3 regions of the Alkalihalobacterium sp. TH-98 genome follow, and region 2 is predicted to be linked to each of the others. Evidence: predicted binding sites of a transcription regulator. Region 2 holds the regulator's gene; each other region holds the start of a gene.
What was found. The regulator Rex, encoded in region 2, represses fermentation and respiration genes when NADH is low (regulators of the CRP and FNR family bind a similar motif). The targets are predictions, from matches to a motif close to TTGTGAAATATTTCACAA.

Region 1 (3,285 bases), on a different contig from region 2:
GTGGTTTAAACAAGTGGTGGATGATTTATCTGAAGGGGTCGTAATTATTAATAGGGATCGTGTGATTCATTATCATAATAAATTAGCTAAAGAAATGACGGGTTGGGAACTTGGAGATATAGTTCCTTATTGTTCGTACTGTAAGATGAGAGAGGTGGCTCCAGGTGAGGAACGATGTATTCTCGCACATGAAGATCCTCTTCCAAGCTTTCAAGCTCATATGCCGACGTATAAAGGGAAAAAAGAAACATCATTTGAAATGAGTACGACAAAAATTCCGCTAGAGGGTATGGAGTTTATGGTACTCATCCTTCGAAATCCAAAATGGACATCAGAAAAAGAACGCTTGAAAATAAAGAAACTCTTAATCCGAGATACGATCGCGACACAAGAAAAAGAGAGAAAAGCAATTGCGATGGAACTGCATGACGATATTTCTCAAGGTGTATATAGTGCGTTTTTAGGATTACAGGGGGTTAAGCACCATATTACCGATGAAGATTATCAAAGTCATTTTCGTAAAATCGAGGGAACACTAGAGAAGACGTTAGACAATATCCAACGATTAACAAAACAATTAAGACCGCAAGCGATTGATCAATTCGGGTTAAAGGCAACTTTAAAATCAGCAGTAGAAGACTGGAAAAAGTTTTATAAGGTGAACTTTACATTAGCCTATCAAATACGTGAGTATCAATTATCGAAGGAAGTAGAACTGCAATTATTTCGTTTAATTCAAGAAGCTGTAACGAATGCCGTTCGTCACGGAAAAGCCAAGGACATAATGATTAAGTTTACTGAAAGTGAAGACCGAATTATGTTTCAAATTATAGATGATGGACAAGGTTTTGATGTCGGTCAAACGAAGTTTAAAGGGCTTGGGTTGTATCATATGAAAGAACGAATGGCGATGATAAACGGGGAAGTGAATTGGGATAGTAGAATTGGAGGTCCAACGAAGGTTGAAGGGTATGTAGATATACATAATAAAGGGTGTTAACTGTGAAAGTACTGATTGTAGACGATCATGAGGTAGTAGCTAGTGGTTTAGCATTATTAATAAAAGATATGTTTAGTGTTGAATATATTATTCAAGCACAAGATGGGCGAACAGCTATAAAAAAAGCGATTGAGTATTCGTTTGACTTAATTATTCTAGATTTATCTCTGCCAGACGGAATGGATGGATTTGAAGTTTTACGTGAAATGCGTTCGATTTTTCCTGATGCAAAGATCGTTATTTTTTCTATGCATGATGATATCTCCTATCAAAAAAAGGCTTATAAACTTGGTGCGAACGGTTATATGGTCAAAAGGTTTAACGGCGATGAGTTGATGAAATACTTAAGCTTAATAATGAGCGGAAAGAAGTTTTTTGAGGGGAAACTGACAGAGGAATGGGATGAGGATGAAGATGAGTTAACCTTGCCGATTACATCGCGAGAAAAAGAAGTTTTTGTGTTAACGGTATTAGGTCACACCCAAAAGGAAATCGCAGAAAAACTGTCTATTTCAAGGAAAACGGTTGAAACACATCGACATAATATTACGAAGAAGTTAAATATAAAATCCAAGGCAGATTGGATCGAAATTGCTCAGAAATACCATTTATTAGAAATCTAAAAGCTTAACGGTGAACAAGCCGTTAAGCTTTTTTCGTTCATAAAATCCTCATTTTTACCTTAAATATAGGGGAAAAACCTTATGTGATTGATATTGACGATTGATTACACTCTAGGTATACAACGTAAGGCAATGACTAAAGAGATACGAAAGAAGGGAGTCTTGTGGAGAAAAACACAAAATAAGAGCGTTGGCTCTTTGAGGTTTGTTTTATTGTCACTGGCATATGATGCTGCTCTCATTAATTAGTCGGTTCTTTCGTTAACAACAAAATAGGAAAGGAGAAATTGTTATGTTTGAGTACGATCCGGTCATATATAGCCGAATACTTACATCCTTTACGTTAGTGTTTCATATAATCTTTGCCACGATCGGTGTAGGTGTTCCCGTTATGATCGCATTAGCGGAATGGATGGGAATTAAGCGGAAAGACCCTCATTATACGTTATTAGCAAGGCGCTGGGCCCGCGGTTTCATCGTCACGGTTGCAGTAGGTGTTGTAACAGGAACGGCAATCGCATTGCAACTGAGTTTACTATGGCCAAACTTCATGCAAGTAGCAGGACAAACGATAGCGTTACCGTTATTTATGGAAACCTTTGCATTTTTCTTTGAGGCAATTTTTTTAGGCATTTATCTTTATACGTGGGATCGATTTAAGAGTAGAATGCGACACTTTTTATTAGTTATTCCAATTGTTATTGGAGCATCAGCGTCAGCATTTTTTATTACGGCGGTTAACGCTTTTATGAATACCCCACAAGGTTTTACGTTAGTGGATGGTGTCATTACGAATATCGACCCAATCGCAGCGATGTTTACGCCGGCTATGCCAACGAAAGTTGCCCACGTTCTCATTACTAGTTATCTGACCTCAGCATTTATTTTGGCGATGATTTCTGCGTATCAAATCGTAAAAGGGAGAAACCATGTGTATCACAAGAAAGCGCTTCATATAACAATGGTGGCTGCACTCGTATTTTCCATTGCGACCGTTGTGATTGGGGACTTATCTGGAAAATTTCTAGCAGAATATCAACCTGAGAAATTAGCTGCATCGAAATTACATTTTGAAACTACGACAGAAGCACCGCTTCATTTAGGGGGCATCTTAACAGAAGACAATGAACTCAAATACGGCATTGAAATTCCATATGGACTAAGTATTCTTGCTCATGGTTCGCCAAGTGCTGAAGTAATTGGGTTGAATGATTTTCCAGCAGATGAAGTGCCGCCATTATGGATCCATTATATGTTCGACATCATGGTAGCCATTGGTATGTATTTAGCGGCTGTTGCAGTTATTTATATCGGGTTAGCCAAATGGAAGAAGGAGTATTTGTACAACAAGCCCCTATTATGGTCGATTATCATTTGCGGACCGCTAGCTATGATAGCTATTGAGGTTGGGTGGATCCTTGCTGAAGTAGGGAGGCAGCCTTGGATTCTAGTAGGTGTTATGAAAACAGCAGAGGGAGCTACAACAGCTGATCATGTCGATACGATGCTCGTTATTTTTTCAATCGTCTATGTCACTCTAGCAGTATCTTGTTCAATTGTTTTACGAAAGATGTTTAAGAACAACACGCCTGAAGTGGAGTTAAAAGAAGAGCAACGACGTATCAGTTAAAAGGAGGTGATAGGACATGAGCTATGAAATGA
Region 2 (3,285 bases):
CCAGGATCTGGAACAAGTGCTACATCTCCTGGATTTAACAAGCATTGACTAACTTCAACCAGTCCGCCCTTTCCTCCAAAAAGAATACAAACTTCTTTGTTTGGGTCGAGTTCTACACTATATTCGCGTTTATAAAATTCAGCGATTGCCTCTTTTAGAAACGGATATCCGCGAAAAGGTGGATATTTATGATATTGAGGAAGATCAGCTGCTTCTTTTAAACTTGCAACTATATGTTCAGGTGTCGGTTGGTCAGGGTTGCCTTGGCCAAGATTAATAATATCTGCTCCCTCTTTGATTAAGACGCTGACTTTAGCCACTAGACTTGCAAAATATTGTTTCGGTAATTCTGCCATCGTCTGATTCATTTGAAACTGTTTCATCTCTTCACCTACATTTCATTCCTTTATTAATCTAAACCCATCGTATGAAGCATAACCGCTTTTGTCAACGGGTCAAGTAGTATTAGTGTGGTTACTCAAATTCGCTGTGCCCCACCTTTACCAGTGCAGTGCATTAAAGGTACCTGCTACCTTCAGTAGTGCAGTGCGTTAAAGGTACCTGGCACCCTACAAAGTATATGTGATGGTTCTACTCATAATTTTATGTGATAAGAAAAGGCTGCATTCGTGGAATGCAGCCTAAGCGTGATTTTCATTTTCAGTCTGTTCTTCTTTAAGGCGTTCTGCTTCAAGACGTTGTGCTTTTCGATACGCAACTCTTGATATGACAATACTAATCTCATAGAGCAAGAATAACGGAACAGTTACCATTAAGTGTGAAATTAGTTCTGGTGGTGTAATTAAACCTGCAATTACGAGAAGGCCAAAGTACGCAAACTTTCTCACACTTCCTAGAAAAGCAGGTGTAACAATCCCTAATCGTGTTAAAAACATAATAACGACCGGCATTTGGAACAGTAGACCAAATGGAATCGTTAACTGAAAAAGAAAATTGAAGTACTCATTAATTCCGTACATCTCATTTATTCCTAATTGTCCTGCTAACGTACCTACAAACTGTATTACAAACGGAAATAAAATGAAATACGAAAAAGAAATACCAGTTAGAAACAACAAAAATGCAATTGGAATATAGGCTAAAGTTACCTTTCTTTCCGTTTCATGCAGACCAGGACTTATAAATGCCCAAAGCTGATATAAAATGACAGGGAAAATAATTAAAAATGCACTAAAAAATGCAAACGTCATATAAACCCGAAGCGGATCAATCGGCTTAAAGGCGTTCATTGGAATATCTTGAGCAGTCGGTGCACTTTGAAGAAAAGTAATGATCGGTTTTGCTAAAAAAAACCCACCAATCAAAGCGATAGCAAAAAAGACAAAGACGATGATTAATCGTCTACGCAACTCGCCTATATGATCATACACAGACATATCTCTCTGTTCCATTAAATACCCATCCTAACTAGTTTTGTTTCTCTTTTTTCTTATTGTTATCGTCGTCGTCATCAGCCAAACCTTTTGTGGCATTTTTGAACTCACGTAAAGTATTACCAGCTGCTTTTCCTAACTCCGGTAACTTTTTAGGACCGAATATTAATAACGCTACTAATGCAATTAGAACGATACTTCCTACTCCTAATGTTGGCATTAAATCCACCTCCTTATGTCTTCTTTTCTCTATCGTCTAGTTTAAATAAAAATCATTTATAGGCTTATCCTCTATTATAGCGGATAATGCTTTAAAAAATAAATAAGCGACTGTAACTCAACGGATAAATCGATATGGTGAACCCTAACATTCTCTGGTACTGTTAATCGTGCTGGAGTAAAGTTCAGAATACCATTAATTCCTACTGAAACGAGTCGATCAGCAATCTTTTGAGCCGATTGAGCAGGCACTGTTAAAATCGCCACTGTTACTTCTGGATCTAGATGTTCCTCTAGTTCAGTCAGATTATAAATTTTAACTCCGCCCATTTCTTGGCCAACCTTATCCTCATCAACATCAAATGCCATGACAATCTTTGTATTATTATTTTTTGCAAAATTATAATTCAAAAAAGCTGTACCAAGATTCCCGACTCCAATCAAAATCACTTTCGTCAACTCATCCTGATCTAATGTCTTTCGAAAAAAAGACAGTAAATAATTTACATTATATCCGTACCCTTTTTTCCCTAATGCGCCAAAATAAGAAAAATCACGGCGGATCGTCGCGGAGTCAACTTTAACAGCTTCACTCAACTCTGACGAAGAGACACGTTGCTTTCCTGAGGCATTAAGATTTTCTAAGTATCGATAATACAAGGGCAATCGTTTCGCTGTAGCTTGCGGAATTTTAGGTTGTTCAAATTTCATAGATCGCCTCCAAGGTTTTCACCAATCAGGATGTTACATGTCATATTGTACACTATTTTTGTCTTTCGTGTAATCGTTTTAAACGACTGTTCATTAAGTTGTTGAATAACTTCCGATAAGGTACACTTAGTTTATCATACTTGTTTCATAGCTTTATCTCTTAGTTACCCTATAAGTAGGAAGGATTATTTTTATGATTTTATTACAGTGTGTAAATTTAACCAAATCATTCGGTGTAGAACCGATCTTAACCAATATAAAATTTGAAATACAGTCTAAACAACGTATTGCGCTTGTTGGGCGAAATGGCGCTGGAAAATCAACGCTATTAAGAATTATCGCTGGACAAATGTCGTATGATTCAGGCGAAATTATGATACCAAAAGATGTTAAGCTCGGATATCTCGCTCAGGACACTGGTCTGGAGTCTAATCTTTCCATTTGGGATGAAATGTTATCGGTGTTTGCTGAGCTTCAAAGAAAAGAACGAACGTTAAGAAGACTCGAAGAACAAATGGCTAACCCTGATAACGAAAATTATGAGAAAATTCTCAAGGAATATGACCAGCTGCAAGTCAATTTTAAAGACGAAGGCGGCTACCAATATGAAGCCGATATTCGCTCAGTCCTAGCTGGATTAAATTTCGCTAATTTTGATTACAATACGAAGATCTCTACTCTAAGCGGGGGTCAAAAAACACGACTCGCGCTCGGAAAGTTATTATTAACGAAACCAGACCTGCTCATTCTCGATGAGCCGACCAACCATCTGGACATTGAAACATTAGCTTGGCTCGAGCAGTATTTATCCAATTATCCCGGTGCTGTCCTCATTGTCTCACATGACCGATACTTTCTAGATAAAGTCGTCGATCACGTGTATGAGCTCTCGAGAACAAAAGCTACTAAATTTAAAGGGAACTATTCAGACTACCTTGAGGAAAAAGCCCTGCGTTACGAG
Region 3 (3,285 bases), on a different contig from region 2:
ATTGAACAAGGTCGTTTTGAAGAATATTTCGGAGTGTACGGTGAGGTTACCCCTTGGCTTCTCCTTAAACCCCTCTTTCTTCTCCCTTATATTGCTTTTTCTGGTGACCGTTCGCTCCAGAAGGATGATCAAAATCGTATAAATCGTTTGATTGTGAATTTTACCTTCTGCTACCAAGTAACGAAGGACTTCGGAAACGGCTTTACCTGCTGGGATGATCACAGCATCCTTTATTTCAGTGAATTCAGGTCTTCAAACATTTTGTAGGTATACTAAATTTAGTTTAAACTAGAAATAATCAGAAAAAGAAAGAGGGAGAAAAAGGATGAAGTTTTTTATTTCAGCAGATATTGAAGGGGTCACAGGAGTTGCTACAGGCGTCCAGCTAAAAAAGGAAAGTGAATATCAGCGTTTCAGAAAGCTTATGACTCAAGATGTTAACGCTGCAATTGAAGGGGCTTTTAATGGCGGTGCTACAGAAGTTGTTGTTGCTGACGGACATGGAAATATGTCAAATATTTTTATAGAGGACCTTGATGAGCGTGCAAGTCTAATTTCTGGTAATAATCGTGTGATGTGCCAGCTAGAAGGACTAGACGATACATATGATGGAATTTTGTTTGTTGGCCACCATGGGCGTGAAGGTGGCTCTGAACGTACAGTCATCAATCACTCTTTAGCAGGTATTTGTGTAAATGAATTCCGTATGAATGGCAAGGTTGTTGGTGAAACCGAGCTGAATGCAGCGGTTGCAGGTGATTTTAATGTACCTGCCCTTTTAATTACTGGGGATGATGCTTATGTGGAAGAAGTGAAGGAGACATTACCTCACGTTGAAGCAGCTGTTGTCAAACGAGGTATTGATCGCTTGGCGGCCGAACTGTTTCCGCCTAAAAAAGCCCAGCAAATGATTAAAGAAAAAGCACAATTAGCAGTTGAAAAAGCTAAGAGCATCGAGCCTTATAAAGTGGAGGGACCTATCACCTTTGAGATTGAATTTAAAGGAACAAACCAAGCATTGATGACGACAACCATTCCTTCAGTGGAACTGATCGGTCCAAAAACGATTCGCTTTACAGCACCGGACATGGTAACCGCTTATAAGCACATGTGGGGATGTGTCATTATTGGGATGGCAGCTACTCAAGGTGTTTTAGGACAAGCGAACGCCTAGACTAGTGTTGGTTAGAAAAAAGCATAAAACAAACAAAAATAAAAAGATGAGCACCAAAAAAAAAGTTAAAGCAGAAGGCCGATTAAATTATGGCCTTTTGTTTTTTTATAGCTCAATATCAAGTTTTTATGAGAATGAAGTGTAACTGAGTCCGTAAAGGCATAAAAGCATGGGTTATTACCACAACTGCCTTTAAGCCAACAATAAATAGAAACATGAAAGCGATTTAAAAAGAGACAAAGTTTGTTCACTACTTCACAAACTTTTTAGTGATAAGATAAAGGTATGAAAGACATAAGGAGTTGATCAAATTGATATTATGCCAATGGAAAGACTTTACTACCGACACTGAAACTTACTCACTAGAGATGTTTGAAGATTTTGTTGGCGATGAGTTTGAGGCGATGATGTTTGAAGAGGGGAAGGAAATACCGACTTATATTTGGACCGTAAATTACGTTTGTATCATTAATGAGAACTCCAAGCTTTACAATGATATCTCGATTACAAAAATTCAACGAAATCCAGTTTGTGAGTAATGAGAAATTTAAACATAACAAGCATGTCTAGTCTAAGGCAGTTGGTGAACTAACACCATTCGAACGAAATCCATTGTTAACATTTTTTTTAAAATAACTTGCTCAACATTTCACAAACTTTGTATTCACTTTTAAGGGGGACTTCACGTGGGAGTTTTAGAAAAGGAAGTAAAGCAACAAAATGATGTGACGAGTATGATTGAGAAACTGGTGGAAAACGGCCAGTCTGCATTAGCCCAGTTTATGAGTTTTGACCAAGAAATGATCAATAGCATTGTAAAAGAAATGGCTTTAGCCGGTTTAGACCAACATATGCCGCTAGCAAAAATGGCTGTTGAAGAAACGCAGCGCGGAGTGTATGAGGATAAAATTATTAAAAATATGTTCGCAACAGAGTATGTCTACCATAACATAAAGTACGATAAAACGGTTGGTGTTATTGAAGAGAACGAGCACGAGGGAATTCTGCAAATCGCAGAGCCTGTCGGCGTAGTAGCAGGCGTCACCCCGGTAACGAACCCAACATCTACTACTATGTTTAAAGCACTAATTGCTATAAAAACGAGAAACCCTATTATATTTGCATTCCATCCATCGGCACAGAAATCTAGTAGTGAAGCAGCTCGTGTACTGAGGGATGCAGCTATAAAAGCAGGCGCACCGCAACATTGTATTCAGTGGATTGAAACACCGTCCATTGCAGCAACCCAACAATTGATGAACCATTCTGGAATTGCACTTGTACTAGCTACAGGTGGGGCAGGTATGGTGAAGTCAGCTTATAGTACTGGTAAACCAGCTCTTGGGGTCGGTCCAGGAAATGTTCCATGTTATATTGAAAAAACAGCCAGTGTAAAACGAGCCGTTAACGACTTAATCCTGTCTAAAACCTTTGATAATGGCATGATTTGTGCTTCTGAACAAGCGGCGATTGTCGACAAGGAAATCTATGAAGCAGTGAAAGAAGAAATGAAGACGAATGGTTGCTATTTTCTTAATGAAAACGAACGAAAGAAAGTAGAAAAGCTGGTAATTAACGAAAAGAGTTGCGCAGTTAACCCAGAGATTGTTGGAAAATCACCCTATTATATTGCGAGCCTTGCTGGTGTGGATGTACCTGAAGATACGAAAATACTAATAGCAGAAATTAAAGGTGTCGGCCCAGAATATCCACTGTCTCGAGAAAAGTTAAGTCCAGTTCTAGCCTTTTATCAAGTGAATTCAACAGAGGAAGGCTTAACTCGGGCAGAAGAAATGCTAGCTTTTGGGGGACTTGGTCACTCAGCGGTCATCCATTCTGAAGATGATGCGGTTATTAAAGCGTTTGGAAATCGAATGAAAGCTGGTCGTTTAATTGTTAACTCACCTTCTAGTCAAGGCGCGATCGGAGACATATACAATGCATTTTTACCTTCATTAACTTTAGGTTGCGGTTCCTATGGACGTAATTCGGTTTCTTCCAATGTCAGTGCCGTTCATTTGTTAAATATCAAGAGATTAGCGAGAAGGAATACAAACATGCAATGGTTTAAAGTGCCGCCGAAAGTTTATTTTGAAAAACATTCTACTCAG

Region 1: a site for Rex is predicted at 1,786-1,803, ahead of AC2VNP_RS13050 (cytochrome ubiquinol oxidase subunit I). Genes of this name have one in related genera too.
Region 3: a site for Rex is predicted at 1,812-1,829, ahead of adhE (bifunctional acetaldehyde-CoA/alcohol dehydrogenase). Genes of this name have one in related genera too.

The regions. Positions count from the first base shown of each region.
Region 1 covers NZ_JBYCKM010000035.1:63,256-66,540, forward strand. Annotated here, with positions in the region: gene AC2VNP_RS13040 (sensor histidine kinase) at 1-1,000, shown strand, start outside; gene AC2VNP_RS13045 (response regulator) at 1,003-1,623, shown strand; gene AC2VNP_RS13050 (cytochrome ubiquinol oxidase subunit I) at 1,916-3,253, shown strand; gene AC2VNP_RS13055 (cytochrome d ubiquinol oxidase subunit II) at 3,270-3,285, shown strand, end outside.
Region 2 covers NZ_JBYCKM010000013.1:56,872-60,156, forward strand. Annotated here, with positions in the region: gene AC2VNP_RS06170 (aminotransferase class I/II-fold pyridoxal phosphate-dependent enzyme) at 1-383, opposite strand, end outside; gene tatC (twin-arginine translocase subunit TatC) at 642-1,412, opposite strand; gene AC2VNP_RS06180 (twin-arginine translocase TatA/TatE family subunit) at 1,429-1,614, opposite strand; gene AC2VNP_RS06185 (redox-sensing transcriptional repressor Rex) at 1,689-2,324, opposite strand; gene AC2VNP_RS06190 (ABC-F family ATP-binding cassette domain-containing protein) at 2,518-3,285, shown strand, end outside.
Region 3 covers NZ_JBYCKM010000020.1:48,343-51,627, forward strand. Annotated here, with positions in the region: gene AC2VNP_RS08005 (hypothetical protein) at 1-267, shown strand, start outside; gene AC2VNP_RS08010 (M55 family metallopeptidase) at 326-1,174, shown strand; gene AC2VNP_RS08015 (hypothetical protein) at 1,486-1,713, shown strand; gene adhE (bifunctional acetaldehyde-CoA/alcohol dehydrogenase) at 1,861-3,285, shown strand, end outside.